Regions from separate parts of the Novosphingobium sp. PP1Y genome, predicted to be linked through region 3. Evidence: riboswitches for the same ligand, from Rfam matches in the RefSeq annotation. Region 3 holds a riboswitch; each other region holds the start of a gene.

Region 1 (10,142 bases), 680 kb from region 3:
GCTCATGCTCGGCACGGCCCTGCTGGCATGGGGCCTGGGGCTGCGCCATGCCGTGGACGCGGACCATATCGCGGCCATCGACAACGTGACCCGCAAGCTGATGCAGGACGGTCAGCGCCCGATCGCAGTCGGCTTCTGGTTCGCCATCGGACATTCCGGCATCGTCACCATCGCGGCCATAGCCATTGCCCTGACGACGAGCGCACTGACGCAGTTCGAAAGTCTCAAGCAGGTCGGCGGTCTCGTCGCGACCTCGATCTCGGCGATCTTCCTGTTCTCGATTGCCGCCATGAACCTGATCATCCTGCGCAACGTGTGGAAGACCTTCGCCCATGTCCGTGCCGGGGGCGCCTATGTGGAGGAAGACCTCGACATGCTGCTGGGCAATCGCGGGCTGATGGCGCGCCTTTTCCGGCCGATGTTCCGCCTCATCACCCGCAGCTGGCACATGGCTCCGCTGGGCTTCCTGTTCGGGCTGGGTTTCGACACCGCGACCGAAGTGGCCATCCTGGGCCTTTCGGCGGGGCAGGCGGCGGACGGGCTCTCCATCGGCACGATCCTCGTCCTGCCGGTGCTTTTCGCCGTGGGCATGGCGCTGATCGATACCGCCGACGGCGTCGTCATGCTCGGCGCCTATGAGTGGGCTTTCGTCAAGCCGATCCGCAAGCTCTACTACAACATCACCATCACCCTGATTTCGGCGCTTGTCGCCATCGTCATCGGCGGGATCGAAACGGTCGCCCTGATCGGCGATAAGCTGGGCCTCACCGGCGGCCTGTTCGATATTGCCGGCGAACTGGGAGAGAACTTCAACAGCCTGGGGTTCGGCATCATCGGCCTTTTCGTGCTGTGCTGGCTCGCCAGCTTCGCGATCTACCGCTGGAAGCGCTTCGACGATATCGAAGTGCGCATCTCGGCATGAGAAGCGGTCCTTAGGCGATTGGCTTGGCGGTCGATCTGTTCTAGGGCCTCGCTTCGAAGCACGGATCGATTCTGTGCTTCGAATGATCGCGCCGGTGCCCCGAAAGGGGCTTAATCGGGAATGCGGTGCGGGAAGGTCTCTCCTTCCCAAAACCGCGGCTGTCCCTGCAACTGTGAGCGGATAGCGAGATGCACACGGTTCCCTTCCTCACGCGAAGGGCCGGCCACTGGATGAAGCCGCAAGGCGATCCGGGAAGGCGTGCATCAAGCAGTGACCCGCAAGCCAGGAGACCTGCCGGCGCACCGGTCGCTCTTGCCTTGATCCAGGGGATGGTCACGGCACGGTAATTCTTCCGTCTGAGCGACGAAGCTGTGCGGCTGGGGCTGCACGAACGCGCGGTAACGGGTGCCTTTTCGCGCCCGCCCGTCGCCGCGCGTCGGTCGGATTCGCTCCCGGCAAGCCCCGCCGTTGTCGCCATGGCGCGTGGGGAATTGCCGATGCCTGACCTGTCCAAGGTCCCTGTAACGATCATCACCGGTTTTCTGGGCGCGGGTAAGACCACGCTCATCAGCCATCTCATCCGCAATGCCGGCGGTCGCCGCCTGGCGGTCGTCGTCAATGAATTCGGCACGCTGGGCGTCGATGGAGATATCCTGAAGTCGTGCGCCATCCCCGACTGCCCGGCAGAGAACGTCGTCGAACTGGCCAATGGCTGCATCTGCTGCACCGTCGCCGACGACTTCATCCCCACTGTCGAGAAGCTGCTGGCGCTCGAACCCCGGCCCGATCACATCCTGATCGAAACTTCGGGTCTCGCGCTGCCCAAGCCGCTGCTCAAGGCTTTCGACTGGCCCGCGATCCGCAGCCGCATCACTGTCGACGGGGTGCTTGCCCTTGCCGACGCTGAGGCCGTGGCCGAGGGCCGGTTCGCACCCGATCTCGCCGCACTCGAGGCGCAGCGCGCGGCCGACCCGGAAATCGATCACGAGACGCCGCTGTCCGAAGTCTTCGAGGACCAGCTCGCCTGCGCCGACATGGTGCTGCTGACCAAGGCCGACCTTGCCGGCGCCGAGGGCCTTGCCCGCGCGCGTGAAGTCATCGCCGCCGAAGCCCCGCGCCCGGTCCCGGTCATCGAACTGAGCGAGGGCGTCGTCGATCCGCGTGTGATCCTTGGCCTTGGCGCTGCTGCCGAGGACGACATTGCCGCGCGTCCCTCGCACCACGATGGCGAGGACGATCACGAGCACGAGGATTTCGACAGCGCCGTCATCGAACTGGGCGAAATCGCCGATCCCGCTGCTCTCACCGCACGCATCGAAACACTGGCGAGCGATCACCGGGTGCTGCGGGTGAAGGGCTATGTCGCGGTAGCCGGCAAGCCGATGCGCATGCTGGTGCAGGCGGTCGGCGCGCGGGTACGCAGCCACTACGACCGCCCCTGGCGCCCCGGTGAAGCGCGCCTCACGTCGCTGGTCGCCATTGCCGAGCACGATCACCTCGATCCCGCTGCGATAAGGGCCGTGCTGCAGGGCTGAGGCCGCGATGCACGTCATCTTCCGCGAGACCCACGGGATCGAGGAAGCCTCCGTTCCGCAGGATCTGGGGCAGGCTCCGGCCGATCTCGTGGTGCTGTCGTTTTCGGACAGCGACCTCGGCGCTTTCGCTGCCGGGTGGCGCAGCGCGCGCGATGCGGGGGACAGTCCGCCCTCGCTGCGCCTCGCCAATCTTGCGGCACTGACGCATCCCTTGTCGGTCGACACCTATGTCGAGCGCACGCTGGCATGTGCGAAGGCGATCCTGGTACGGATCATCGGCGGGCTTCCCTACTGGACTTACGGCCTGCAGCAGGTGGAGGCGCTGGCGCGTTCGCGCGGGATCGCGCTGGCCGTGCTGCCCGCAGACGGGCGCGAGGACGAAAGGCTCGATGCCGTCTCGACCGTTCCGGTTTCCACGCTGCGCGAACTGACCCGCCTTTGCGATATCGGCGGCGCGGTTGCGGCGCGGGCAGCTCTTTCACGGCTCGCGCAAGCGGGCGGCCTGCTGGCGGACGGCAAGACGGGTTGCGAAGTCCGGGCTATTCAGGCGCTGCCGACTGCCGGGGCCTGGCTTCCAGGTGAAGACACGGCCTGTCCGGCGGCCTTTGCCCTGACAGCATCCCGCCCGCGCGTGCTTCTCACGTTCTATCGATCCTATCTCAGCTCCGCCGATCTCGATCCTTTCGAGGCACTCCACGCGGCCTTGCGCGCACGCGGTTTCGATGTGCTGGGCCTTTACGTGCCCTCGCTGAAGGCCCCTGAAGTTCGCGGCTGGGTGGATCGCTGGGTGCGGGCGCTGCAGCCCGCGGCGGTGATCAATGCGACCGCTTTTTCCGCGCGTGACGATGAAGGCGCGACGCCGCTCGACGGCGCCGGTGTCCCGGTGTTCCAGGTCGCGCTGGCGACGAGCGGGCGGCAAGCCTGGCAGGATGCCTCGCGCGGTCTGTCGCCGGCCGATCTCGCCATGCATGTCGTGCTTCCCGAAGTCGACGGCCGCATCTTTGCAGGCGTGGCCAGCTTCAAGGAAGCCGCCGCGCGCGACGATGCCCTTGAATTTTCGCGCAGTGCCCACCGCGCCGAGCCATCGCGTATCGAAGCGATTGCCGCGCGCGTCGCGGGGTGGATCGCGCTGGGCCGGAAACCCGCGGCAGAGCGGCGCCTTGCGATGGTTCTCTCGACCTATCCGGGCAAGGGCTACCAGATGGCCCACGCCGTCGGGCTGGATGCACTGGCCTCCGCCGATGCGATCCTCGCCGATCTGGCGCAGGCCGGTTACGCGGTCGAATGCGGCCATGACCTTGTGGCGGGCCTTGGCGAAGCAACCGCCAGTTGGCCGCTCGGCGCCTATCGCGCCGCTCTGGCCCGCTTGCCTGCAGCGCTGCAGGCCGATCTGGCCGAGGCCTGGGGAGACGCCGAAAGGGACCCCGCCGTTGCCGACGGCGCCTTTCATTTTCGCGTCGTGGAGCTTGGCCATGTCCTGGTCGCCCTGCAGCCCGAGCGCGGCTGGTCTGCCGAGCGTGACGAGGATTACCACGATGTCTCGCGTTGCCCGCGTCATGGCTATGTTGCCTTCTATCTCTGGCTGCACGAGCGCCGGGTCGATGCGCTCGTCCATCTCGGCGCGCACGGAACGCTTGAGTGGCTGCCGGGTAAATCGGTGGCGCTTGGCGATGCCTGTTGGCCCGAGGCGCTGACCGGCGCCCTGCCTGTCATCTATCCATTCATCGTCAACGATCCCGGCGAGGCGGCGCAGGCCAAGCGCCGGATCGGAGCCGTCACGCTGGGACACGCACCGCCGCCGCTGGCTCCCGCGCAGCAAGGCGCAGGACTGACGCGCCTCGAAGCGCTGCTGGACGAGTTTTCCAACGCCGACGGGCTCGATCCGGCGCGGCGTGACAGGCTGCAATCGGCCATCCGCGAGGAAGCGCAGGCGCTGGGGCTGGAGGCTGAACTCGGCCTCGACGGCGCGACCTCGCTGGTCGAGGCGATCACCCGCATCGACCGCTTCGTGTGCGACGTGAAGGAGAGCCAGTTCGGCGAGGGCCTGCATGTCTACGGCCGCGGCGAGCAGGGCGAGGCGGAGCGCAGCGGACTGCTGGCCGCACTGGCCGGACGGCGCGTGGCGGCGGGGCCATCCGGTTCGCCATGGCGCGGGCGCTCCGATGTCCTGCCGACCGGGCGTAACCTCTTCGCGGTCGATCCGCGCGCGGTGCCTTCGCGCACGGCCCATGCGCAAGGCGTGGTCCTCGCCGAGGAACTGGTCCGCCGGCACCTGCAGGACCATGGCGACTATCCGCGCGGTCTGGTGGTCGACCTGTGGGGCTCGGCGACGATGCGCACGGCGGGCGAGGAGTTCGCCATGGCCCTGCACCTGCTTGGCGCAAAGCCGGTGTGGGACAATGCGTCCGAACGCGTGACCGGAGTGGAAATCCTGCCGCTGGCCATGCTCGACCGGCCCCGCATTGACGTGACGCTGCGCGTCTCGGGTCTGTTCCGCGATGCGTTTCCGGTCCTTGCCTCCCTGTTCGGGATGGCGGTGCGCGCACTGAGCGAGAGGGACGAGACGCCGGAGTGGAATCCTTTCGCCGGCAGGGCCGCAGCCCCGCGCGTCTATGGCCCGCGTCCCGGGCGCTATGGTCTCGGTCTGCGCGATACGGCCGAGACTTATACCGACGAAGCGCGCCGGGCTGCCGGTGAAGCCTGGCTTGCGGCGTCCGACCATGCGCTCGACGGGCAGGACGAGGCGCCCGATCCTGCGGGTTTGCGTGAGCGCGTCGCCGGGGCTGACGCTTTCGTGCACCTGCAGGACCTGCCCGAGACCGACCTGCTGCTTGCGGCCGACTATGCCGCGCACGAGGCGGGATTTGCCGCAGCGCAATCGGTTACCGGCGGCAAGGCGGCGCTCTACCACCTCGACATTCGCGATCCCGCCCGGCCGCATGCCCGGACCTTGAGCGAGGAGATTGCGCGTGTCGTGCGGGCAAGGGCGGCCAATCCGCGCTGGGTTGCCGGGATGATGCGCCACGGCTTTCGCGGGGCTGCCGAACTGGCCGCGACGCTCGATCACCTTGGCGCCTTCGCGCATCTCGCCGCTTCGGTGCCGCCGCAGCTGTTCGATCTCTATCACGACGCGACGCTCGGCGAGCCGGAAGTGCGGGCGTTCATGGCGCGCGAAAATCCCGAAGCGCTCGCAGCCATGGAAGCCCGCTTCGGCGCGCTTCATGCCGCTGGCCTGTGGCGGACGCGGCGCAACTCGATCCTTGCCAGCCTGGGAGGCGGGCAATGAGCGGCTTCGCGATCAGGGGCTGGTGTCCCGATGCATGGCATCCGATGGCGGCGGGAGACGGCCTGCTGGTGCGGGTGCGCCCGCGCCTCGGGCGATTGAACCGCAAGCAGGTGCTGGGCCTGTGCGATGCCGCGCTGACCTTCGGCAATGGCCTGATCGACCTGACCCGCCGCGGCAACTTCCAGCTGCGCGGGGTGAGCGAGGCTGAGTGGCCTGCGCTTATTGTACGGCTCGTCGAACTGGAACTGGTCGAGGCCGATCCCGTCCACGAGAAGAAGCGCAATCTCCTTGTCGCGCCCATCTGGCAGGAAGCCGACGATACTGCGCGGATTGCCGCTGAACTCATCGCAAGGCTCGGTGAGTTGCCGGAGTTGCCGGGCAAGGTCGGCTTCGTGATCGACGCCGGGGCGGTCCCTGTCCTGCCGGGGGAGGCGGGTGATTTCCGGATCGAGCGTGCGGCCGGCGGCAGCCTGATCCTGCGCGCGCAGGGCCGGACCGCGGGCGCGGAAGTGACCGCTGGCGCGGAAGTCGACCGCCTGATCGCCATGGCGCGCTGGTTCGCTGAAAACGGCGGGCCTGAGGCCGGTCGCATGAGCCGGTTTACAGCTGAACTTCCCGAGTGGGCGCAAGGCTCGCTGCTGCCTGCGCGGGGGTCTTGCCCCTTGCAGCCCGGCCCGACATCCACAGGTGCGGCATGGGGCGTGCCTTTCGGACAGATCTCGGCACTGGCGCTGGCCCGCCTGATCTCGGACCCGGCGGCAACGGCGCTGCGCACCACTCCCTGGCGGCTGCTCATCGTCGAAGGCGCTGCCTTTGCGCCCGTGGAGGGGCTGGTGGACGATCCGGCCGATCCGCTCCTGCGCGTCGATGCCTGCCCGGGTGCGCCGTCGTGTCCGCAGGCAAGCGTCGAGACCCGCGCGCTGGCGCGCCGCATCGCTCCGCAGGTCACCGGACGCTTGCATGTCTCTGGCTGCGCGAAGCGCTGTGCGGCGACCGGGCGGGCCGATGTGACGCTGATCGGCCGCGAGGGGCGATACGATCTTTCGGGCGAGGGGCGCGAGCGCCTCGCTCTTGGCCGGGACGAGGTCCTGGCTCTTTTCGGAGCAGGCTGATGCCGCATGACTATGAAACCGATGGCGCAGCGATCTACCGCCAGTCCTTCGCCACGATCCGGGCCGAGGCCGAGCTGACGGCCTTTTCGCCCGAAGAAGAACCCGTTGCGGTACGCATGATCCATGCCGCGGGCATGGTGGAGCTTGCCCGGCACGTCCGCTTTTCGCCGGGCTTTGCGCAAGCCGCGCGAGAGGCGCTGGCAGGCGGTGCACCGATCCTGTGCGATGCGCACATGGTCTCCGAAGGCATTACCCGGGCCCGCCTGCCTGCGGACAATCCGGTGCTGTGCACGCTGCGCGCACCCGAAGTACCCGAACTGGCGAAGGCGATGGGCAATACGCGCTCCGCCGCGGCGCTGGAATTGTGGCGGCCGCATCTTGCGGGGGCGCTGGTCGCCATCGGCAATGCACCCACGGCGCTGTTCCATCTGCTCAACATGCTTGAGGACCCGGCGTGCCCGCGCCCGGCGGCGATCGTCGGCTGCCCGGTCGGTTTCGTCGGTGCGGTGGAATCGAAAGCGGCGCTCTGGGCTGCGCCGCCGGTGCCGTGCTGCATTGTCGAGGGCCGACTGGGCGGCAGTGCGATCACCGTGGCTGCCGTCAACGCGCTTGCGAGCCGCGCCGAATGACTGGGGGCGTGACCTGCGGCACCGTCCATGGGGTCGGCCTCGGTCCCGGCGCGGTGGATCTGCTCAGCGTGCGGGCCGACCGGCTGGTGCGCTCCGCCCGCCATGTCGCCTACTTCCGCAAGGCCGGCCGACCGGGACAGGCGCGCCGCATTGCCGATGAACTGCTCCGTCCCGACGTGATCGAGATTCCGCTGGAGTACCCGGTCACCACCGAGATCCCCTTCGACGATCCGCGCTACAAGGCCTGTCTTGCCGAGTTCTACGCGCAGAGTACCGAACGGCTTCTGGCGCTCGCCCGCGAAGGTGAGGACATCGTCGTCCTGTGCGAGGGCGATCCCTTCTTCTACGGCTCGTTCATGCACCTGCATTCGCGGCTGACCGGGCATGTTCCGGTTGAGGTCGTGCCAGGGATCACCGGCATGTCGGGGGCGTGGAATGCGACCGATGTGCCGATCACATGGGGCGATGACGTCCTGACCGTCTTGACCGCGACATTGCCCGAGGCCGATCTGGAGAGGCGCATCCGCGATACCGATGCGCTGGTGGTGATGAAGATCGGGCGCAACCTGGCCAAGCTGCGCCGTGCCGTCGCCGCGGCCGGGCGCGAGCAGGATGCGTGGCTGGTCGAGCATGCGGCGATGCCGGACCAGCGCGTGACCCGCCTTGCCGAGGCGGAGAACGTGACGCCCTATTTCTCGATCCTGCTGATCCACGGTCAGGGACGCCGCCCGTGAGCGGGGCGCCGGTATTGAACGGGGCGCAGGATCGGGGCCGGGTCTGCGTCGCCGGGCTGGGGCCGGGCGACGAGGCGCTGGTGACCGGCGAGGTCACGCAGGCGCTGTCCGAGGCAACCGATGTGATCGGCTATATTCCCTACGTTGCGCGGATTGCGCCGCGCGAGGGGCTGCGGCTGCATCCTTCGGACAACCGGGTGGAACTGGACCGCGCGCGCCATGCGCTCGACCTTGCCGCGCAGGGGCGTCGCGTCGTCGTGGTGTCTTCGGGCGATCCGGGCGTCTTCGCAATGGCCTCGGCCCTGTTCGAAGCGCTGGAGGCGGGGCCTTCTGCGTGGCTCGATATCGATATCCGCGTGCTGCCCGGGATTACCGCGATGCTTGCAGCAAGCGCCCGCGCCGGAGCGCCCTTGGGGCACGATTTCTGCGCGATCAACCTTTCGGACAATCTCAAGCCCTGGGACCTGATCGAGAAGCGCCTGCGCCTCGCCGCCGAAGCGGACTTCGCGATGGCGTTCTACAACCCGCGCTCCGCGTCGCGACCTGCAGGTTTCGCACGGGCCCTGGAGGTTCTGCGCGAGGCTTGCGGGCCCGAGCGGCCGATCCTCTTCGCCCGCGCCGTCACCACGCCCGACGAGGAATTGCGCATCGTGAGCTTGCGTGAAGCGCGGCCGGAGATGGCCGACATGCGCACCGTAGTAATCGTGGGGTCGAGCCGCACCCGCATCATCGCGCGCGAGGGCGGGCCGATTCTCTATACGCCGCGTTCAGCCGTGGAAGCTGCCGCGTGATCCAGCCAGTGCAGGACCTCAAGCGGATCGTGGACCTCGCGCCGTGCGGGAATGGCGGGGCGGTCGATCATCACCACCGGCAGGCCCAGTTCGCGCGCCGCCACGAGCTTGGCCTGCGCGCCGGTTCCTCCGGCATTCTTGCACACGACGAGTTCGATGGCGTGCTCGCGCATCAGCCCGATGTCGTCGTCGACAGTGAAGGGCCCGCGATCGACGACGAGGCTGCGGCGCGGCAATGGCGGCGGGCCCTCGGGCGCATCGACGAAGCGCAGCAGGTAGTGATGCTGCGGCTGCGCGGCGAACGCGCCGACATGCATGCGGCCCAGCGCCAGCATGACCCTGCGGGCAGGCCCGGCAAGCGAGGACACAGCGGCGGCAACGTCCGCCACGTGACGCCAGCGATCGCCTTCCTGCGGTTCCCATGCCGGACGGGTGAGGGCGATGAGCGGCGTTCCGGCAAGCTGCGCGGCGGTGACGGCATTGGCGCTCATGGTTGCCGCGAAGGGGTGCGTCGCATCGATGAGGTGGGTCACCCGGTTTTCCCGCATCCAGTCGGCAAGGCCCTCGGCACCTCCGAATCCGCCGACGCGTACCGGGACCGGCTGCTTACGGGGGCTGGTAGTCCGTCCCGCGTAGCTGAGCGTCGTGTCCACGCCGGCATCGGCGAGCAGGCGGGCCAGAGCGCTTGCCTCGGTAGTGCCGCCCAGCAGGAGAACTTTCGGCATGGCTGACACTTCCTCCTTCACTGGCCCCGGTCGGTGGCTGACGATCCTCGGCATCGGCGAGGATGGGGTGGAGGGGCTTTCGGCCGCCGCGCGCGATGCACTTGCGCAGGCCGAACTGGTGATCGGCGCCCCCCGGCACCTTTCGCTGCTGCCCGCGCTTAGTTGCCGCGCCGAGGAATGGCCAGTGCCCTTTGCGCTCGGCATCGAAGGGTTGCTGGCCCATCGCGGGAAGCGCGTGGTCATGCTCGCTTCGGGCGATCCGTTCTGGTTCGGCGGCGGAGCCTCAGTTACGCGGCATCTCGAAGCGGGCGAATGGATCGCACATCCCGTGCCCTCGACGTTCTCGCTGGCCGCTTCGCGCCTGGGATGGTCGCTGCAGGATACGGTGTGCCTGGGCCTTCATGCCGC
Region 2 (10,142 bases), 950 kb from region 3:
CGCGGATCGCCGGAAGCAGGGCATCGGCGACGTAAGGGTAATGCTCGGCCTTCACCCCGGTCTCGACATGGCGCTGGACCATACGCTGCACCGGCGCGGTGAGATTCTGCAACTTGTCCACATTCTGCGCATAGGCAAGGATCGCGGCGGCAAGTCGGCGCGGCTGTTCGCCGGAAACCTGCGCGGCCTGGTCGAACATCGCCTTCACTTCCTCGTTCACGAACAGGCGCTCGTACATGCGGGTGGTGATGGCGACGCCGTGCTCCTGCAGCACGGGCGCGGTGGCCTTGACGATGGCGACGGTCTGTTCGGAAAGCGGCTGAGCCATGACGAATCCCCTAAAAGATGCAAACTGAATGCATCTATACAGCGCGACTAAAAGATGTAAATAGGAAGCATCATTATTTCGGAGACCCGCCTTGCGCCTTACCGCGCACACCGATTACGCCTTGCGCATCCTGCTCCACGCCGCGCTGACGCAGGCGCAGGACCCAGACGCCCTGCTCTCGATCGCGGAGGTGGCTAAGGCCCATGCGATCTCGCGCAACCATGCCATGAAAGTGGTCAATGCGCTGGGCAACGCGGGCCTGCTGGAGACCCTGCGCGGTCGCGGCGGCGGTTTTCGCCTGGGCAGGCCGGCCGACGAGATCCGGCTGGGCGACGTCGTGCGCCTGACCGAGCCGAACCTGCAGCCCGCCGACTGCGGATCGTGCGTCATGCAGCGCCACTGCGGCCTGATCTCGCCGCTCGACCGGGCGGTGCATGCCTTCCTCGCCGAACTTGACAAGCAGACGCTGGCCCAGGCCGCGGTGGAATCGCGCCTTCCCGCCATGGCCGCGCCGCTCTGACGGGAACTTTCAGCGCCCCTGCACGTTCTCCTCCATGCGAGAGGAGAAAACGCAATGGACACGACCAAGATCGGACAAGAGATCCCCTATCGCCGCAAGAACGATCCGCGCAGGACCGGCTCGCTGATTTTCGATCGCGAGCGCGACGACCATGTGCGCGACAATGAAGGCGGCGAAGAGATGAAGGTCTGGTCCGGCGGACACTTCAAGAAGAGCTGACCGCCGGATCGACAGCCCCCTGCGCAAGTTTCCGCCGACGCAACAAATGTTCGTCTGGCGCAGGGGGTGCATGGTGTTTGGAACAGCCCTGCTCCCGCTTGCACTCGGCAGCCTGCTGACGCGCGTGCGCAACGTGTTCGGCCAGCTCGTTTCGGCCAATACCAACGACACGCCCGATGCCATCGATACCGCGATGTCGCCCAAGCTCGCATCCCTGTCCCTCGAGACGGGGAGGAAATCCGGGCTGCGGCATGGCGGCCGGTCCCGCTCATCCTGAGCCTGCCGAAGGACAGGCACCAAGGCCGCCCTAGCGCGCGTCCAGAGTAAAGGGCGAAGGCTGCCCCAACGACAGGGCACGCTCGCCCGGATCGCCCAGCCAGCGTGCCGGGCAGTTCCAGACCCGGTGGATCACTTCGCGGGCCAGCGCGATCTCGGGCGGGCCCTCGGCCTCGACCCTGCCGTTCTTGAGCACCACCACCTGATCGGCGTGGTTCATTGCCGTCGCCAGGTCGTGCAGCACCAGCACGACACCGCGCCCGGCCCTCGTCTGCTGGCGAAAGCGCCGCATCAGGGCGGCGGCATGGGCAAGATCGAGATTGGCGAAAGGCTCGTCGGCCAGCACCCAGCCGGGGCGGGTCGCCAGGACGCGCGCCATCAGCGCCCTTGCCCGCTCGCCGCCCGACAGACGCGAAACCGGGCGATGGCGAAGGCCTTCGAGGTCCATCGCGGCAATCGCCTCGTCGATGGCTTCCTGCGCTTCCTTTGCCGGGGCATCCTTCCACGGCAGGCGGCCGATCGAGACCAGCACTTCGACCGAAACGTCCCAGGCCACCTCAGGCGACTGCGGGAGGTAGCCGATCCACTGCGCACGCTGGGCCGTCGAGCATTGCGACAGGGGCCGTCCGCCCAGCTGGACATCGCCCACATCGGGCCGCAGCAGCCCGGCCATGCACGAAAGCAGCGTCGACTTGCCCGCGCCGTTGGGGCCGCAGATCGCCGTGACCATCCCGCGACGGCACTGCAAGGACACTCCGTCGAGCCGGTTCTTCACGCTCAGGTTGCTGGCGCCAAGGCTCATGCCAGTTCCTGACGCATCTTGAGCAGCAGGTGCAGGAAGAACGGCGTCCCGAGCAGGCTGAGGGCGATGCCGAGACGCAGTTCGCCCCCGGCCAATGGCAGCACGCGGCACAGGCAATCGGAAATGAGCAGGAGCAGCGCGCCTGCCAGCGCGCTCGGGACGATCAGCGAGGACGGGCGGTGGTCGGTAAAGGGGCGCACGAAGTGGGGCACCATCAGGCCGACGAAACCGATGATCCCGGCCACCGCCACGCCCGAGCCGACCGTCAGGCCGATGCCGATGATCATCATCGCCTGCAGCCGGAACGGCTCGACCCCCAGCGAGCGCGCCGCGGCTTCGCCCAGCGTCAGGGCATTGAGGCTGCGCCCGGCGGCCAGGAGCACGCCGATCCCCGCGGCGGTAAGCGGCAGGGCGATCCAGACTTCGCGCCAGGAGCGGTCGGCAAGCGAGCCCATCGTCCAGGTGACGATCTCGGTCATGGCGAAGGGCGATGGGCTCAGGCTGATCGCAAGGCTCATCAGCGCGCCGGCAAGGCTGGAGACCATCAGGCCCGCCAGCGTGAACAGCGCGACGCCGCCGCTGCGACCGGCGATCAGTGCCAGCAGCGTCATCGCTCCGCAGGCCCCGGCAAGCGCGAAGACCGGCAGCAGCCACGGCGAGGCGGCATAGCCGGTCCAGAAGCTGAGCACCGCGCCCAGCGCTGCGCCGGGTGCAATGCCGAAGAGACCCGGGTCGGCCAGCGGATTGCGCAGGAAGCCCTGCATCGCGGCTCCGGCAGCGCCCAGCCCCGCGCCCACCACCAGCGCCAGCACCGCGCGCGGCAGACGCAGCTGGACGAGGATGATCGAAGCATTGTGCGCCGTCGGCGAAAAGGGATCGATCCACACGCGTCCGGCGAGCAGTGAGAGCGGCACGGCCACCAGCAGGCCGGCCAGCAGCAGGAGGATGAGGCGCGGGTTCATCGCACCCGTGCCGTCCGGATCGCCGCGTCCTGCCGGTCCAGTTCGCGCCGGGCGCGCCCGAGCGCGTCGATGGCGCGCGGGATCGTCGGGCCGCCGCACCAGAGGATCGAACGATCGAGCGGAAAACGCTTCATGCGGCTCAGGCTCGCGAGAGCGGGGTGATGCAGCATGCGGTCCTCTTCGGCCAGCGGATTGCCAACTGCGAAGACGACGCGCGGCGGATCGGCCAGTACTTTCTCGAGCGGCAGGAAATCGGCCTGCGAAAGCCCGCGTGCACTGGCCGCGTTCGTAAAGCCGGTGTGCTTCATCATGTCAACGATCAGGGTGTCGTCACCTGCGACCAGCCCTGCCGATTCCCAGACCAGCGCCGGTACGGGCGTAGCGCCCCGGGGCGGCGCGGCGCGGGCCAGCGCCTCGTCGATCCGGCCGATCAGGCGCTTGCCCAGTTCGGGATGGCCGGTGAGGCCCGCAAGTTCCCGGATCTGGCCGCGCGCAGCCTCAAGGTCCGGCGCAATCGGCATTTTCACCACCTTGAAGCCCAGCTCGTCGAGCGCGCTGGCCGTGGCGGGCGGCAGGAAACTGCTGGCGACAACCACTTTCGGGCCGATGGCGGCGACTTCCTCCACCGTGCCCGAGACCGCGCGGTAACCGCGCGCCTTGGCAAGGTCCATCGAAGTGGACTGGGCATCGTGGCTGTAGCCCGAGATCGCCAGCAACTGGCCCGGCCCGGTCACTTCTGCCAGGATCGCATCGGTGCAGGGATTGAGCGAGACGATGGTCGGGTGGGCCGGATCGCCCGGCGCGGCAAGCGGGGCGGCCCCGGTATGGCCGCCCCCGCAACCCGATATGCAGGTCCATGCCAGCGCAAGGACCCCGGCGCGGACCAGGGCCCGCGCCAGATGCTTCCCTCCGGTCCTCCCGGACTGCGGGGGAAGCGACAGGGTCACATCTTCACCCGAACCCCGGCATAGGCCGAGCGGCCCGGCGTGCCGTAGCCCGAGACCGTCGTGTAATCGGCATCGGTCAGGTTCTCGATGCGCGCGAAGACTTCGTAGCGCTGCGCTATCGTGTAGCTCGCCCGCAAGGTCGCGGTCACGTAACCGTCCAGCGGGGTCAGATTGTAATTGTCGTTGTAGCTGTCGGACACCATGCGGATATCGCCGCCCAGCGTCAGCCCTTCAAGCGGCGCGTCCCAGTCGGCCGAGACGGTGAGTGCATTGCGCGGACGGCGGGCAAGGTCGTTGCCCCGGTTGAGATCGCCGGCCGTGCGGTTCACCGACTTGACGTAAGTATAGACCGCGCTGGCACGCAGTCGCTCGGAAACCCGGGCGCCCAACTCGATCTCGGCGCCGGTTGCGCGGGCCTTCCCGACATTGGCATAGAAACCGTAGCGGCCATCCCCGCAAAGCGCATCGCTCGATCCGAAGCACGAGACGTAGTCGATCAGGTTGCGGCTGTCGCGGCGAAAGCCGGTGACCGCGAAGTGCAGCGGGCCGTTGCGGTCGCCATACTCGATCCCGGCATCGTAGCTGCGGCTGCGCTCGGGCATCAGCTCGGGATTGCCGTATTCGGAGAACAGCTGATAGAGCGTGGGCACCTTGAAGCCTTCGCCGTAGGAGGCGCGGATGCGCCAGCCCGCCGCCACGGTGACGCTGCCGTTGGCACCGAAGGTCCACTTGTCGCCGAAATTGGAGTGGTCGTCGTAGCGCACGCCCGCGGCCAGGCTGAACAGATTGCCGTAGTAGCCGAGCAGGCCGTGCACGCTCGTCAGTTCCGCGTCGGCGCGAATGCGCGAGCCGTAGAGGAAATCGTCGGACTTGATGTGCGACCATTCATGGGCGCCCCCGAAGTCGAGCCGGACGGCATCGGTGGCGTCGTAGGAGCCACTCAGCTCCGCCCTTTCGCTGCGGCCCTGCGTTTCGGAATTGAACTGGTCCGAGATCGTCGGGTCGTAGTAACGGCGGCGGGTGTCCGAAACCTGATAGCCTGCATCGAGCGTGAGCGCATCGCCGGTCCACGTCAGTCCCGCGCGGCCGCCCAGCTCGCGGGTCTTCTGGTACTCGGGCGTATCGGCGAAAGTGTAATCGGGCGCCGGATAGCCATCGAGGTCGAGCGTGCCATCGGTAAAGCGGCCCACCACGCTGGCGGTAAGGCCCGGCACCAGATCGACGTGGGCACGGCCACCGGCCCGCCACTGCCTGAAGCCGTCGGCCTCGGTACCGGACGCCGCCTGGCTGATGCCATCGGTGCGCATGTAACCGCCGTTGAGGTTGACGCCGTAAGTCTCGCCGGAAAGCCCGGCCGAAACCTGCCCGTCGAAGCTGTCGCGCGCGCCATACTCTGCCGAGCCCTCGACGCCGTTGACGTCGCGGCTGGTGATCGCCAGCACGCCGCCGATGGCTTCCGATCCCCAGACGACCGAGTTCGAGCCGCGCAGCAGTTCGACCCTGCCGACCGGCCCGGTCATCAGGTTGCCGAAATCGAACCCACCGCTGGGCGCGGCAATGTCCGCAACGCGCAGGCCGTCGACCAGCACCAGAAGCTGCTGGGAATTGGCGCCGCGCACGAACAGGCTCGTCGTCCCGCCGATGCTGCCGTTACGGCTGAAGGTCACGCCCGGCAGGCGCTCCAGCACGCGGGCGACGTCCGGCCCCTGGATGGAATCGATCTCCTCGCTGCCGACGACGCTGACGGGCTGCCCCGCCTGATCGACGCGCAGCGCGCTGCCGGTCGCGATCACCGTGATCGCGTCGCCCAGCGGAACGAACGGCGCGACATCGGCCTCATCGGCAAGAGCGGGGGAAACAAGAGCGGGTGTGGACACGGCAAGCGCGGTGCCGAGCAGATACAGATACTTCACGTACAAACCTCCAACCTGAACGAAGCGTCGCTCGTGGCTGAGGCCGCGCCTTCACGGCGCATGACTCGCTGCATTCCGGTCCAACCCGCCCGGCGCGGAACGACCATCACTGGCAGGTCTCCTGGCTCCCGGATCATAGCGCCGCCCCACCTTCCCGGCATCCTTGTGACAAGACACCAGTGGCCAATCGGGACGGAACTCCCCGGTCACAGTTGCGGGGACAGCGCCGGAATCGAACCGGCTTCCCTCTTAGGTCCGGCAAGCCGGACAACCCGTGACGTGGCCGGGCGGATACTGCGGTGTTGCAGGCTTTGCAAGCACGGCCACGCAAGTACCTGCCCGCGCAACCGGTTTGTTTACCGGTTAAGGCTACAAGGCGGCGGTGTGTCGCTTCGGGACGGCGACCACGGAGCGGATGCGCCGGATCGATAGGCGGGTTAGGCGCAGGATGCGCCGACGAGCCACGTTGACGGGGCGCACGTTGAAGTGGCGCACATTGACGGTGCGCACTTTGACGGTGCGCACTTTGACAAGGCGAGCGAAAGGAACCGAGTGACCGAGCCACCTGCCCTGATGGCCCTGATCGGCGAAAGCGAGGCGCGCCCACGCGACTTCGCGGCCCGGTTCGAGCGCGGGCGCAGGAACCGGCATGCGCACCGCGCCCATCTGCAGCGGCGCTGGAGCGTGGCTGCTGCAGGCCTTGCCGCCATCGCCCTGCCCGCCTTCGCCTCACCGGGACACTGGGACCGCTTCACCATCGCCGCTGCCACGGCCGAGGCGCAGACCCCCGAGCCGATGCCCTTCGAGCGCGCCGGATCGAGCTTTCCCGGCTCCGCCTTCTATTACCTCGAACAGGAAGCCGCGCCCCTGAAGGTGGGCGAAGGCATCCATTCCGACGCCGGGGACGCGGCCGCACCGCCCCCTGAAGCCCGCGCCCCTGCCCGCCCGCTCACCATCGATGCCAGCGGCATCGACCGCACCCGCGCGCTGCAGTGCATGACCGCCGCCATATACTATGAAGCCGCAAGCGAGGCCGAAGCCGGCCAGCGTGCGGTTGCGCAGGTCGTGCTCAACCGGGTGGCCCACCCGGCCTATCCCAATACCGTGTGCGGCGTGGTCTACGAAGGATCGGAACGCTCCACCGGCTGCCAGTTCTCGTTCACCTGCGACGGCTCGCTCGCACGCAAACCTTCGCGCTATTTCTGGGACCGGGCGATGCAGGTCGCCCGCGCCGCGCTGTCGGGCTACGTCTATGCCCCGGTCGGCCTGGCGACGCATTACCACACCGTGCAGGTCCATCCCTACTGGGCTGCGAGCCTCGATTACCTCGGCACCATCGGGGCGCATCGCTTCTACAGCTTCCATGGCGCGGCGGGCCGCCCGGGCGCCTTCCGCTTCGCCTACCTGGGCGGCGAACCGGCAGCCGCGCCGCACCCCCGCGACACCGCTTCGCCCACCATGGCGGCGGCAGACACGCTCGATCCGGTGGCGATCCAGCGCCGGTTCGATGCACAAGGGGCAGCGCCGACTGCCGCGGCAAGCCCGATCGAGACAGCCGCCGCCAAGACCGCGCCCGCGCCGATCTATTCCAGCGCCATTCGCGAACGCGGCGGCGAAGCACTCTACCGGGCGCAGAAGCTGCCCGAAACCGGCGACATCAAGCCGCAATACGCCAATAGCGGCCGCTGGATCGCCCAGCCGGGCACCTGACCCGGCGCGATCTGTCTCCTTTCGGGGCACCGTGGGGCCATGGCAAGAATTCGGCAACCATAGGCCATTACAAACACTTAGAGCATCATCGCCATAAGGGTGCCGATCAGAACAACGACACAAAGGGCCCGCCTGACATGACGATCCGCTTCTCCGCTGCCTATGGCGGAAAAAGTCCAGCGATTGTGCGTGCCCTGTGCCCCTCCGCCCCCCTGGGCGCAGTCAACGACAATGGCTGCAGGCCCATTCTCGGCGGCTCCGCCCGCCGCGCCATCGCTGCCTATTCGGAACAGATGCACCTGCCGATGCAGGCGGCGAACGACCAGCGGATGCTGACCGAGGCCCTGCGCCACTTCGCTCGCCACGGCCTCTCGGCCGCTGCCCATGCGCGCGAGAACGCGGAAGCCGCCAAGGCCGCGAGCGACGAGGAAGCGTGCCGCTGGTGGATCTCGATCTGCCGCCAGCTGGACCGCCGCATGGCCGACGCCCTGGCGCGCAAGATCGCCCGCCACGGCTGATCCTGCGGCGGCGAGACGGCCGCGCCCCATCTTCGCAGGTAATGCCGCGCGCGAGGCCCATCCTTCGACAGGCTCGGGACGAGCGGTGCGTGTGGGGTGAGCGCAGCCGCTCCGAATCGCGACGGCGCGCAAGCCCCTCAAGTCCGCGCATCTTGCCCTTCCGGCGATTCGCCCCGAGCCTCTTGCAATGCCCTGGCTTCGGTGAGAGACATGTCCCGCGCCGCGCAAGACTTACGCAAACCTTGCCAAATCGTTGAAAATCCGCGCCTGGCGGTCCTGTTTTATCGCCACTATTGCAATTGCGAACTATTATCAATTAAAAGTGCCCGCTTGCGCCCTGCCCGCGTCGTTTCGCGGTTGCAATGTCGGTGCGAGGGGCGTAGGGCCCGCTTCGCAACTGACGGCACCTGCCTTATGCGGGACAAAGCAGGCCGCCTTTCACGTCCGAGGTCCCGCCATTGGGAAGGACAAGCACGCATCATGGCTCGTAAGAAGATTGCCCTTATCGGCGCCGGCAACATCGGCGGCACCCTCGCGCACCTCGCTGCGCAGAAGGAACTGGGCGACATCGTCCTGTTCGACATCGCCGAAGGCATCCCCCAGGGCAAGGCTCTCGACCTGTCGCAGTGCGGTCCCGTCGAAGGCTTCGACGCCGCCATCACCGGCACCAATGACTACGCCGACATCGCCGGCGCCGACGTCATCATCGTCACCGCTGGCGTTCCCCGCAAGCCGGGCATGAGCCGCGACGACCTGCTGGGCATCAACCTCAAGGTGATGAAGTCGGTCGGCGAAGGCATCAAGCAGTACGCTCCCGACGCTTTCGTGATCTGCATCACCAACCCGCTCGACGCGATGGTCTGGGCGCTGCGCGAATTCTCCGGCCTGCCCCACAGCAAGGTCGTCGGCATGGCCGGCGTGCTGGACTCGGCGCGCTTCTCGACCTTCCTCGCCTGGGAATTCGGCGTTTCGGTGCGCGACGTCACCAGCTTCGTGCTGGGCGGCCACGGCGACACCATGGTCCCTGTCGTCGAGTACTCGACCGTCAAGGGCATCCCCGTTCCCGACCTCATCAAGATGGGCAAGTCGACCCAGGAGCGCATCGACGAGATCGTCAAGCGCACGGCCAACGGCGGCGGCGAGATCGTCGGCCTGCTCAAGACCGGCTCGGCCTTCTACGCTCCGGCCGCTTCCGCCATTGCCATGGCTGAATCCTACCTCGGCGACCAGAAGCGCATCCTGCCCTGCGCCGCCTACCTCGAAGGCCAGTACGGCGTCGACGGTCTCTACGTCGGCGTGCCGGTGAAGATCGGCAAGGACGGCGTCGAGGAAGTCATCGAGATCTCGCTCGACGAGAAGGCCAAGGCAGGTCTGCAGGTCTCGATCGACGCGGTCAAGGAACTGCTGGTAGCCTGCAAGGGCATCGACGGCTCGCTGGCCTGAGGAAATAGCCGTCGTGCGATGCGGGCCTGACAATCTCGCCAGTATCGCACGGCGCAAATAGTTTCTTGGAACCTCCCCAGCCAATCAGGCTGCTTCCACGATCAGGAACAGGAAAAAATCCATGTCCATTCTCGTCGACAAGAATACCAAGGTCATCACCCAGGGGATGACCGGCAAGACCGGCAGCTTCCACACCCAGGCCGCGCTCGACTACGGCACGCAGATGGTTGCCGGCGTCACCCCCGGCAAGGGCGGCACCGAACACCTCGGCCTGCCCCAGTTCGACACGGTTGCCGAAGCCAAGGCCGTGACCGGCGCCAATGCCTCGTGCGTCTACGTTCCGCCCTCGGGCTGTGCCGACGCAATCCTCGAAGCCATCGATGCCGAAATCGAACTGATCGTCGCCATCACCGAGGGCGTTCCGGTTCTCGACATGGTTCGCGTCAAGCGCGCCCTGACCGGTTCGAAGTCGCGCCTCATCGGCCCCAACTGCCCCGGCCTGCT
Region 3 (10,142 bases):
ACGGCTGCCACTGGCCTTGCCCTTGCCGCTTATGAAGCCGGATTGGGCGGCGTGGGTAGCCACGGCCTGCATCTGGCGGTTGCGCTGGTGGTAGGCATGGTCCTGTTCCGCTTCGGCATGATCGGTGGCGGGGATGCCAAGTTCTATGCCGGTTGCGCCGGCTGGTTCGCGTGGTCGCAGGCATCGCGCCTGCTTCTCTCGGTTTCGATCGCAGGGCTTGTCCTCTTCCTCGTCTGGTTCACCGTGCGCCGGATCATGCGCAAGCCGATCGGCGGGCGCGGCTCGGACGACAATTTCGACAAGCTGCCATATGGCATCGCCATAGCTGCAGGCGCGCTCATCACCGCAGCTTCCGCATTCTGAGGCGGAGACGGGGTTACTTGTGCAAGCTGGAAGAAGGATCGATCGGACGCCCGTCCTTGCGCACTTCGTAGTGCAGGTGGGGTCCGGTAGACCGGCCGGTCGAGCCGACGAAACCGATGACGTCGCCCGGTTTGATCGCTTGGCCCGGGCTGACGTTCAGGCGGGAGAGGTGGCCATAGAGCGTCTCCACCCCTTTGCCATGGTTGATGCGAACCGCTAGACCGTAGCCGCCCTGCCATCCTGCCGACATGATGACACCCGCCGAAGTGGCATGGACCGGTTCACCCATGGCCGCAGCAAGGTCGACGCCGGTATGCATGCGCACCTGGTTGAGCAGGGGATGCATGCGCAGGCCGAAGCCGCTCGACAGCCTGCTTGAGCGCAGGGGCATTCCTTCGGGCGCACCGCCCGATCCAGTGCCCGGTGGCGGCGTCAGCAGGCGTACCGTGTCCCGGAATCGTCCGCTGGAGGACATGATGACCGATCGGCTCTGATCGAGCGAAGCGGAAGACGAAAGATAGCGAACCGGTTCCTGCCCGCTGAGATCGACGGCGCGGCCGACGGTGATGCGTGCAGGCGGAGCTTGCGCAGCGGCGAACGGGGCAGGGTGGGGCGAAGTGACGCAGGCGGCGCGGTCGCTGACGATGGCTCCGGCGGTCAGGCAACTTCCCGCGGTCCCGGTGTCGACCACGGCCATGCGATTGACGCCGTCCTCACCGGCCATTGCCGGTGCGGCTTGGGCCATGACCAGAGCGACCGCGCCGAGCATCGCTGGGCGGATCGTCTTCTTGCTCTGGCATTCAAGGATCATGGCACTTCCCCCGTAGCCGTAAACTAAAGGAAAAGTGCCGGACTGTTAATTCAAATTGACGCTGCGTCTCGAACTGGAACGCGGGGATTTGGAGGTATGAAGACTTGCCTCAAAAGCCCCGCGCCATGCCCTCGCGCCTTGGATCGGCTCCGCCTTCATAGCCGCCGTTCTGGACTACGATCGCCTGAATTCCCGACTCCTCGCTGCGAGAGGTCGAGAGCGGCATGCCGCGTGCAGCAAGGCCGGTCATGATCGGTTCGGGGAACGGATCGGCGCGGAAGGTATCGCCCTTGGCGACAAGGTTGGGCAGCGCCACTGCGTCCTGCGGAGACATGTGCCAGTCCAGCATCGCTACCAGCGCCTTGAGATTATAGGCCTGGATCGAAGTCCCGCCGGGCGATCCGGCAGCGGCATGAAAGCGGCCGTCCTTCGTCAGGACGATGGCCGGTGCCATGCTCGAGCGCGGTCGCTTGCCGGGGGCGGGGGCATTCGCTGCTGGCGCTCCGTCTTTATCGGTGGGCGAGAACGAGAAATCGGTAAGCTGGTTGTTGAGGAAGAACCCGTCGACCATTCGTCCGGAACCGAAGATGCTCTCCACCGTGGTCGTCATCGAGACGACATTGCCCTCGCCATCGACGACGATGAAGTGGCTTGTCCCGCCAGGCTCGGCCGTAGCGTCGGGGCCGACAGCAGATGCGCCCTTCGGATGGCCGAAGCTGACCGGGCCTGCGCGTTCCCCGATCAGTTCGGCGCGCGCTGCCAGGTAGTCCGGATCGAGCAGGCCCTTGATCGGAACTTCGACGAAGGCCGGATCGCCGACGTAGCGGTCGCGGTCGGCATAGGCCAGCCGGCTTGCCTGCGCGAACTCGAACCAGGCCTTTTCATCCTTGGCATTGCGCTTGCCGATATCGGTATGGTCGAGAATGCCCAGCGCCATGAGCAGTCCCGGGCCGCCGGACGGTGCCTGCGGCGTGCAGACCATGTAGACGCGGTAGGGTTCGCAAAGCGCCGGGCCGGAGCGCGGGCGATAGGCGGCGAGGTCGGCCAGCGTCATCGTGCTCGGGCGCGGTCCCTCGCTCACGCGCCTGACGATGTCAGCGGCAACAGGGCCGGTCAGCAGGCCGGAGGCTCCGAATCTGGCGATCCGCTGCAAGGTGCGGGCGTAGGCCGGATTGCGCAAGCGGTCCCCCGCGGCATAGCGGGTGCCGTCCGGCTTGGAGAAATACGCGACGGCATCGGGCGCGGAGGATTGCGGTGCGCGCTCCATCCGGATCATGCCGGCAAGGCGGGGGCTGACGATGAAGCCGTCTTCGGCAAGATTGCGGGCCGGCTTCAGCAGGTCCGCCCAGGCGAGCTTGCCGTGATCGTGATGGGCCATGTCGAGCATGGCCACGGCCCCGGGCACGCCGGTTGAAATGCCGCCAAGAACCGCATCGAAGAAAGGCAGTCGGTTGCCCTCATCGTCGAGGAATAGGCGGTCGGTCGCGCCGGCAGGCGCGGTTTCGCGCCCGTCGTAGTATGTCGCCTTGCGGCTCTTCGCGTCGTAGTAGACCATGAAGGCGCCGCCGCCGATCCCCGAACTCTGCGGTTCGACAAGGCCGAGGACCGCCTGGATCGCCACTGCGGCGTCGACCGCCGAGCCGCCCTTGCGCAGCACGTCCACCCCTGCCTTCACAGCGAGGGGATTGGCCGCCGCGACCATTGCATGCTTTGCAAACCCGGCCTGTTCCCGCTCCGGTACTTCGGCCCGTGCGGTCTGCTCGACGGTTGCTGCAGGGGGCGGACTGGCCTGGGAAACGCTGGCCTGGGAAACGCTGGCCTGGGAAACGCTGGCCTGGGAAATGGTCGTCAGTGTCAGTGCGGCAAGGCCGACGGACAGGAAAAGGCGGCGCAATAGGGTTCTCCGCGGGGTAGCTTCAATCGATCTTGTCGCGGCGATGGCCCCTTCAGTCAGGGACTCGCGCGATCGCCGGGACGGAACCTAACAGTTCCGTCCGGCAGGTATAGGGCCTTGCGGCGAGGACATTTCTGCTTGCAGTGCGCTGCCGTTGGCTAGAGGTCGATCCCCGGCTGCGCCTTGATGCCATTGCGGAAAGCGTGCTTCTCGTCACCGATCCTGCTCACCGTGTCGGCCAGTTCGATGAATTCGGCATGGGCCGCGCGCCCGGTGATTACCACGTGCTGCATCTCCGGCCGGTTCCTGATCGCAGGAAGGACTTCTTCCAGCGTGAGGTAGCCGTAATTGATGAGGTACGTCAGTTCATCGAGCACGACGAGCGAGATCTCAGGATCGGCCAGCGCGGCCTTTGCCTTGGTCCACCCGGCCTGCGCAGCGGCAATGTCGCGCTGGCGGTTCTGGGTTTCCCAGGTGAAGCCCTCGCCGCAGTTCTCCCAGGTGACGCCCGGCTGCACGGAAAGGAAAGCGCGTTCGCCCACGTCGACCTTGCTCTTGATGAACTGGAATACCGCCGCCGTGCGCCCGTAGCCCAGCGTGCGAGCCACCATGCCGAAGGCGCTGGAGGACTTGCCCTTGCCGTTTCCTGTAAGAACGAGCACCAGCCCCTTGTCGATCCTGGCTGCAGCAATGCGCGCATCGACTACGGACTTGAGCTTGCGGGTCCGTTCCTTGTGGCGGCGGTCTTCTTCGGCGAGATTTTCGGTATCGGTCATAGCGGTTTGGCCTCTCTCGGGGGTGGCATGCGGCGGGGCGAAGGAGAGTCCGGCAAGTTTGGCATTCACTCGGGTTTCCTCTTCGACGCACGCACGATTGTCGTTTGCCAAGGGATTGCCCGCAGGATGCGAGGCCCTCGTCCGCCCGGTTCATCCCGCCCGCGCGAAGGAACGACGGTAGCGGGCCGGTTTCCTGACTTTCCGGATCGCCGCGCCTTTCGCCGCCTTCTCGAACAGGGTGTGCCCGTTCAATGGCATAGTGGCGATGCGCTCACCGGTCACAGTTGCGGGAGCAGTGCCGCAGATGCAGCGAAGACGTCGCTGCCCGGACTTCCCGATTAAGCCCTTGCGGGCACCCGTTACGGCCCCGCGGATAGGCCAGGGCAAGTCTGCCTGCAAGCATATTGCGCTTGCGAAGGGCACGACTGCGCGATACTTGCCGGGCTGCGACAGGTTCCCCGCAAGGGGATCAAAAGGGAATTCGGGTGCAAGTCCCGGGCTGCCCCTGCAACTGTAAGCGGCGAGCCATCCGGCCATTTCGCCATTGGGACCCAAAGCCGGTCCTGAGAAGGCGGCCGGAGCGGCGCTGACCCGTGAGCCAGGAGACCTGCCTGCCGCAGTCGTTCTTCATCCGGGCAGGGCGCACCGGGTGTTCGAGGGCCCCGTTATGGCGGGGTCACCCCTCGCGCAACGACAGTCATCGTCTCGCCGGTTGGGATTCCGGTGGGGCTGGAGCCGTTTGCAAGGAGGGAGCGCCGCCATGCTCTTGATGTCATTTTGTCGTCCGCGCTCGGGAGCGTTACGCTGATGCTGCGTGCAGTCGACGCAAACGCCTCGGTTGTGGTCTGCTCGACCTGTCGCCATTCCGAAACCGAACGTGAGGACGAACACGGCGAGCGCGGCGGTGCGCGGTTGGCCTCCGTGATGCGCGAGGTGCAGGCAGGCGATCCAGCGCTGGCCGCCGTTAGCGTTCAGGAAATGCCGTGCCTGTTCGCCTGCAAGCGTTTCTGCACCGTGCATATCCGGGCGCCCGGCAAGATGGGATATGTCTTGGGAGACTTCGCCCCTGACCGTGAGGCCGCGCACGCGATTCTCAGCTATGCTGCGCAACATGCCGAAAGCGAAGAGGGCGTCGTCCCCTATCGCAACTGGCCGCAGGGCGTGAAGGGGCACTTCATCACCCGCACCCCGCCAGAAGGCTTCTTGTGCACATGATCCGGTTCGAAAGCCGCGAAGCCTTTGCCGCAGCGCTCCTGGATCTGCCCGAGGCCAACAAGGTCGCGCAGGCCGCCGCACAGTTGCGCCAGGACGCCTTGACCAAGCCGCTGGGCTCGCTCGGTCGACTGGAAGACATCGCGATTTTCATGGCCTCGTGGCAGGGGAGGGAACGACCGGTGCTGGAGCGCATCCGTGCGGCGATCTTCGCCGGCAACCACGGTGTCGCCGCAAGGGCGGTCAGTGCCTATCCGCCCGAAGTGACCGCGCAGATGGTCGCCAACTTCGCGGCGGGCGGGGCGGCTATCAATGCCCTGGCCGGCGCTTGCGGTGCAGAACTGGTCATCGTGCCGATCGAGCTGGACCGTCCGACGGCGGACTTCGTCGAACAGCCTGCCATGAGCGAGGAAGATTGCCTGGCCGCGCTCAATACGGGGGCTGCGGTCGTCGAAGAGGGGTTGGACCTGCTTTTCGTGGGCGAAATGGGGATAGGAAACACCACACCCGCAGCCGCTCTGTGTGCGCAGGCCTGCAATGGCAAAGCTGCCGAGTGGGTCGGTGCCGGAACGGGTCTCGACAGGGACGGTATCGCCTACAAACAGTCCGTCGTCGCACAGGCCCTGTCCTTTCACGGTGCCCGCTGCACCGATGCTTTCGAAACCTTGCGCCGATTGGGAGGGCGCGAGATTGCTGCAATGGCCGGGGCCATTCTTGCTGCCCGGATCAAGCGCATTCCGGTGCTGCTCGACGGGTTCATCGTCTGCGCCTCCATAGCGCCGCTGGTGGTCGATCAGCCGCGTTTCGCAGCGCACTGCCTTGCCGCTCACTGCTCCATGGAAGCAGCCCATGCCAGGTTGCTGGACTGGCTTGGCCTTGCCCCCCTGCTGCAACTGGGGATGCGGCTGGGCGAGGGCACCGGTGCAGCGGTGGCGGCGCAGCTTGTGCGCTCGGCAATTGCTGCGCACAACGGCATGGCGACATTCGCCGAAGCCAGGGTCGCAGGCGTTGTATGACGAGCTTCATGCTGCACCTCATGCGGCACGGAGCTCCGCAGCGACCCGGCCTGATGCTCGGCCACCTCGACGAGCCGCCGCTGGCTTGCGGCATTACCGCCTGCCTTGAACGTGCTCGCGCTGTTGCCTGCAAGCAGGTTCGCTGTTCGGACCTTGCCCGCTCATGGCTTCCGGCTCGGGAGATATCGGCGCAGCGCGGTCTCGCAGCACAAATCGACCCGCGCTGGCGTGAACTTGATTTCGGTGCGTGGGACGGACAGCCTCCGCAGCAAGTGCACGGTGACGCGCTTGCCCGGTTCTGGGACGATCCGGATGCCTATCCTCCGCCGCAAGGCGAGACATGGTCGGCTCTCGTCTCTCGCGTGGGAGAAGCACTGGCGGATATCCGCGATAATTGCCTCGTGGTGGCCCATGGCGGCTCGATCCGTGCTGCGGTCTCCTGCCTCACCGGGCTCGATCATCGCGGCGTCTGGGCATTCGACCTGCCATACGGCGCGTTGCTCAGCCTGCGGGTATGGCCGGGAAGCAAGAGTGCTGGGCAGATCATATCGCTTGAGACGACCGCGCCATGATCCGCCGCTTCGTTCTCGCCATGCAGTTCACCACGCGCGTGCCCCTGCCGAACGTGAAGGCCGACGAGGCGGACTTCGCCGCGCTGCTGCGCTATTTCCCGCTCGTGGGGCTGGTTGTCGGCGCGGTCGTGGCAGGCGCCTGGTGGCTGGGGTCGCTGCAAGGCGCCTGGCTGGCGGCACTGCTTGCACTGGTGGCCTGGGTGGCGGTGACGGGCGCATTGCATCTCGACGGACTGGCCGACGTGGCCGATGCGGCCGGTGCCGCGCATGGCAATCCAGCGCGGCTTTCCGAAGTGCTGGCCGATCCGCGTGTCGGCAGCTTCGGCGTCGTCGTCGTCGTGCTGCAATTGCTCGCCAAGTTCGCATTGCTGCAACATATTAGCCTCGCTGAATTGCCGCTGCTCTGCATCCTGCCGGGACTTGCGCGCATCGCCCCCCTGTTCTGGGCAAGGATGCTGCCGCCCCTGCACGAAGGACTGGGCAGCCGTCTCGGCGCCGGGGTGCGGGTTTCGGATCTTGCGCTCTGGACCATTCCCGCACTGTCTGTCTTTTTGTGGGAGCCTGCCTTCGCGGTGATTGTCCTGGCGATACCGATATGGTCCATCTGGCTCCGCCGCAGGCTCGGCGGAATATCGGGCGACGGTCATGGCGCAGGGATAGAACTGTGCGAAGCAATCCTTCTAGCAGCGCTGGTCCTGACGTGAGCGCCGTGCAGGCCGTGCGGCATGGCGGGCGCCTTAACGAGGCCTGCCGTCGCTACGGCGGACGTCCGAAGGACTGGCTGGATCTTTCCACGGGGATCAATCCTGAGGCATGGCCCGCAGCATCCGTCCCGGCGACCGACTGGACCAGATTGCCCGAACCCGACGCGCTCAATGAACTCGAGGCTCGGGCCGCGGCGCACTTCAGGGTCGATTCCGGTCATTGCTGCGCGATCGGCGGAAGCGAGCTGGCGATCCGCCTGGTCGCCCGCCTGCTCGGTCTGCAGGGGCGTGCGCTGCAACCGGCTTACGCAAGCCATGAAGAGGCCTTTTACGGTCCGGCCGCCGACTTTGGGAAAGTCCCGGTTGAACCGGTCGCCCTGATCTTCGCCAACCCGAACAATCCCGATGGTCGCCTGCGGCAGGGTCACGACATACTCGCGTGGTCCGATCGGCTGACCGCTGAAGGGAGCTGGCTCGTGGTTGACGAGGCCTATGCCGACTGCGAACCGAGCGAGAGCGTCGCGCCGCACGTGCACGATGGCCGGCAGCTGATCGTCCTGCGCTCCTTCGGCAAGTTCTTCGGTCTTGCCGGACTGCGGCTTGGTTTCTTGCTCGGACCGAGTGACCTGATAGCCGCCATGCGCGAAGCTATCGGGGACTGGCCGGTCCATGCTGCCGCGCTCGCCATAGGTACGGCAGCTTACGGGGATGCAGCGTGGATCGCGGGTACGCGCCTTGCCCTCTTCGAAAGGGCGCGAGCGCTCGATGCGGTCCTGACAGGACATGGCCTGAAGCCAAAGGGAGCCTGTCCGCTGTTCCGGCTCGTCGAGACGCGCAGCGCGGAACCCCTCTTCCGGCACCTGGCGCAGAACCGTATCCTCGTGCGGCCTTTCGAGCGTTTTCCCGACTGGCTGCGGATCGGCATCCCGGCTTCCTCGCGGGACTTGCGGCGCCTTGACCGGGCCCTTCCGCATGGCTGAGCCCATCGCATTCTGCGCCATGGCCATCGAAAGCATGCTGGGATGGCCTACTCGCCTGCATCGCCGCTTCGGCCACCCTGTTGGCATGTTTGCCTGGCTCATCGGGGCGTGCGAAGGGCGGTTCAATCGTACGCTTGTCCGCAACGGCCATCGGCGGACCGGCGGAATCGTCACCGTTTGTGCCTTGCTCGCTTTCGCAGGAGGCGGCGCGTGGCTGATCGAACAGACCTTGCGGCAGCTGGCGGGAGCCTGGGCTTGGCCGATCCTGTGCCTGCTCGCCTGGCCTGCCATGGCCGCGCGCAACCTGGACGATCACGTTCGCCCGATCCTTAGCGCCCTTCAGCGCGGAGACCTCGCGCGTGCGCGTGAGGCCGTCGGCTGGATAGTCGGCCGCGACACTGCCGCGCTCGACGAGGCCGGCGTCGCGCGTGCGGCCATCGAAAGCCTTTCGGAAAGTTTCTGCGACGGCGTCGTTGCGCCGCTGTTCTGGCTGCTCGTCCTCGGACTGCCGGGAGCCTGGGCCTACAAGGCAATCAACACGGCAGACAGCATGATCGGCCACCGCGAGACGCCCTATACGCACTTCGGCTGGGCCGCCGCGCGGAGCGACGATCTGGCCAACCTCGTGCCGGCGCGCATTGCCGGGGTTCTGCTTTGCTCGGTCGCCATGCGGGGATGGGCCACGCTCTGGCGCGATCATGCCCGCCATGCCTCTCCCAATGCCGGTTGGCCCGAAGCGGCCATGGCCGGCGCCCTGTCGGTACGACTTGCCGGGCCGATCGCCTACGACGGGGTGCTGGCGGACAAGCTCTGGATCGGGCAGGGGGGCGAAGCCGATGCGGGGGCGCTTGCCCGCGCCTTGGCGATTTACCGGCGCGCATGCGCCTTGTTGGGAATTATCGCCTTGGGGGCTGCATGGCTGGCTTGATGCTGCAGGGAACCGGGTCCGACGTGGGCAAGTCGGTTCTCGTGGCGGGACTGTGCCGGGCACTGGCGAACCGGGGCTTGCGGGTCCTGCCGTTCAAACCGCAGAACATGTCGAACAACGCCGCCGTCACGCCCGAAGGCGGGGAGATCGGCCGTGCCCAGGCTCTTCAGGCCATCGCAGCGCGTGCGCCTCTGCACGTCGACATGAACCCGGTCCTCCTCAAGCCGCAGGCCGACCGCACGTCCCAGCTGATCGTCCATGGCAAGGTGCGCGGCACGCTTGGATCGGGCAACTTTCGCGAAGGGCGCCGCAATCTTCTGCCCGAAGTGTTGGCAAGCTACCGGCGCCTTGAGGCGCAGTGTGATCTGGTGGTCGTCGAAGGTGCAGGGTCTCCGGCCGAGATCAACCTGCGTTCGGGCGACATCGCCAATATGGGCTTTGCCCGGCCGGCCGGGGTGCCGGTAGTGCTGGTCGGCGACATCGACCGGGGCGGGGTGATCGCGGCGGTCGTGGGCACGCGCAATGTCATCGAACCCAAAGACGCGGCGATGATCCGCGGGTTCCTGATCAACAAGTTCCGCGGCGATCCGGCACTGTTCTCGGATGGCTACGACGCCATTGCCGAGCGCAGCGGGTGGCGTGGCTATGGGCTCGTGCCATGGCTTTCGGCCGCAGCGCGCCTGCCCAGTGAGGATGCCGTCGTGCTCGAGCGCGGGCAGGGAGCAAGGCCCGGACGCAAGCTGGTCGCCTGCCCGATCCTTCCGCGCATCGCGAATTTCGATGACCTCGATCCCTTGCGCGGAGAACCGGATATCGACCTTGCCATGATCCCGCCGGGCACGCCGATCCCGGCGCAGGCTTCGCTCGTTGTCCTGCCCGGTTCGAA

The links. Region 3 has a riboswitch for cobalamin ahead of PP1Y_RS19170 (DUF1636 domain-containing protein). Riboswitches for the same ligand answer to the same signal wherever they lie in the genome.
Region 1: it holds a riboswitch for cobalamin, as region 3 does, so the genes downstream of both, cobW (cobalamin biosynthesis protein CobW) here and PP1Y_RS19170 (DUF1636 domain-containing protein) in region 3, are expected to answer to the same signal.
Region 2: it holds a riboswitch for cobalamin, as region 3 does, so the genes downstream of both, PP1Y_RS14795 (TonB-dependent siderophore receptor) here and PP1Y_RS19170 (DUF1636 domain-containing protein) in region 3, are expected to answer to the same signal.

What each region holds. Positions count from the first base shown of each region.
Region 1 covers NC_015580.1:2,096,780-2,106,921, forward strand. Annotated here, with positions in the region: gene PP1Y_RS16065 (HoxN/HupN/NixA family nickel/cobalt transporter) at 1-922, shown strand, start outside; cobalamin riboswitch at 998-1,236, shown strand; gene cobW (cobalamin biosynthesis protein CobW) at 1,420-2,457, shown strand; gene cobN (cobaltochelatase subunit CobN) at 2,465-5,743, shown strand; gene PP1Y_RS16080 (precorrin-3B synthase) at 5,740-6,855, shown strand; gene PP1Y_RS16085 (precorrin-8X methylmutase) at 6,855-7,484, shown strand; gene cobI (precorrin-2 C(20)-methyltransferase) at 7,481-8,218, shown strand; gene cobJ (precorrin-3B C(17)-methyltransferase) at 8,215-9,009, shown strand; gene PP1Y_RS16100 (cobalt-precorrin-6A reductase) at 8,973-9,734, opposite strand; gene PP1Y_RS16105 (bifunctional cobalt-precorrin-7 (C(5))-methyltransferase/cobalt-precorrin-6B (C(15))-methyltransferase) at 9,733-10,142, shown strand, end outside.
Region 2 covers NC_015580.1:1,825,656-1,835,797, reverse strand. Annotated here, with positions in the region: gene PP1Y_RS14825 (globin domain-containing protein) at 1-328, opposite strand, end outside; gene PP1Y_RS14820 (Rrf2 family transcriptional regulator) at 420-848, shown strand; gene PP1Y_RS26120 (hypothetical protein) at 903-1,067, shown strand; gene PP1Y_RS14815 (M3 family metallopeptidase) at 1,138-1,344, shown strand; gene PP1Y_RS14810 (ABC transporter ATP-binding protein) at 1,375-2,145, opposite strand; gene PP1Y_RS14805 (iron ABC transporter permease) at 2,142-3,107, opposite strand; gene PP1Y_RS14800 (ABC transporter substrate-binding protein) at 3,104-4,054, opposite strand; gene PP1Y_RS14795 (TonB-dependent siderophore receptor) at 4,051-5,967, opposite strand; cobalamin riboswitch at 6,061-6,258, opposite strand; gene PP1Y_RS14790 (cell wall hydrolase) at 6,520-7,677, shown strand; gene PP1Y_RS14785 (hypothetical protein) at 7,815-8,195, shown strand; gene mdh (malate dehydrogenase) at 8,676-9,638, shown strand; gene sucD (succinate--CoA ligase subunit alpha) at 9,760-10,142, shown strand, end outside.
Region 3 covers NC_015580.1:2,779,041-2,789,182, reverse strand. Annotated here, with positions in the region: gene PP1Y_RS19195 (prepilin peptidase) at 1-363, shown strand, start outside; gene PP1Y_RS25855 (M23 family metallopeptidase) at 377-1,174, opposite strand; gene ggt (gamma-glutamyltransferase) at 1,284-3,068, opposite strand; gene cobO (cob(I)yrinic acid a,c-diamide adenosyltransferase) at 3,227-3,844, opposite strand; cobalamin riboswitch at 4,010-4,219, opposite strand; cobalamin riboswitch at 4,279-4,474, shown strand; gene PP1Y_RS19170 (DUF1636 domain-containing protein) at 4,652-5,059, shown strand; gene cobT (nicotinate-nucleotide--dimethylbenzimidazole phosphoribosyltransferase) at 5,056-6,072, shown strand; gene PP1Y_RS19160 (histidine phosphatase family protein) at 6,069-6,644, shown strand; gene cobS (adenosylcobinamide-GDP ribazoletransferase) at 6,644-7,348, shown strand; gene cobD (threonine-phosphate decarboxylase CobD) at 7,240-8,328, shown strand; gene cbiB (adenosylcobinamide-phosphate synthase CbiB) at 8,321-9,256, shown strand; gene PP1Y_RS19140 (cobyric acid synthase) at 9,244-10,142, shown strand, end outside.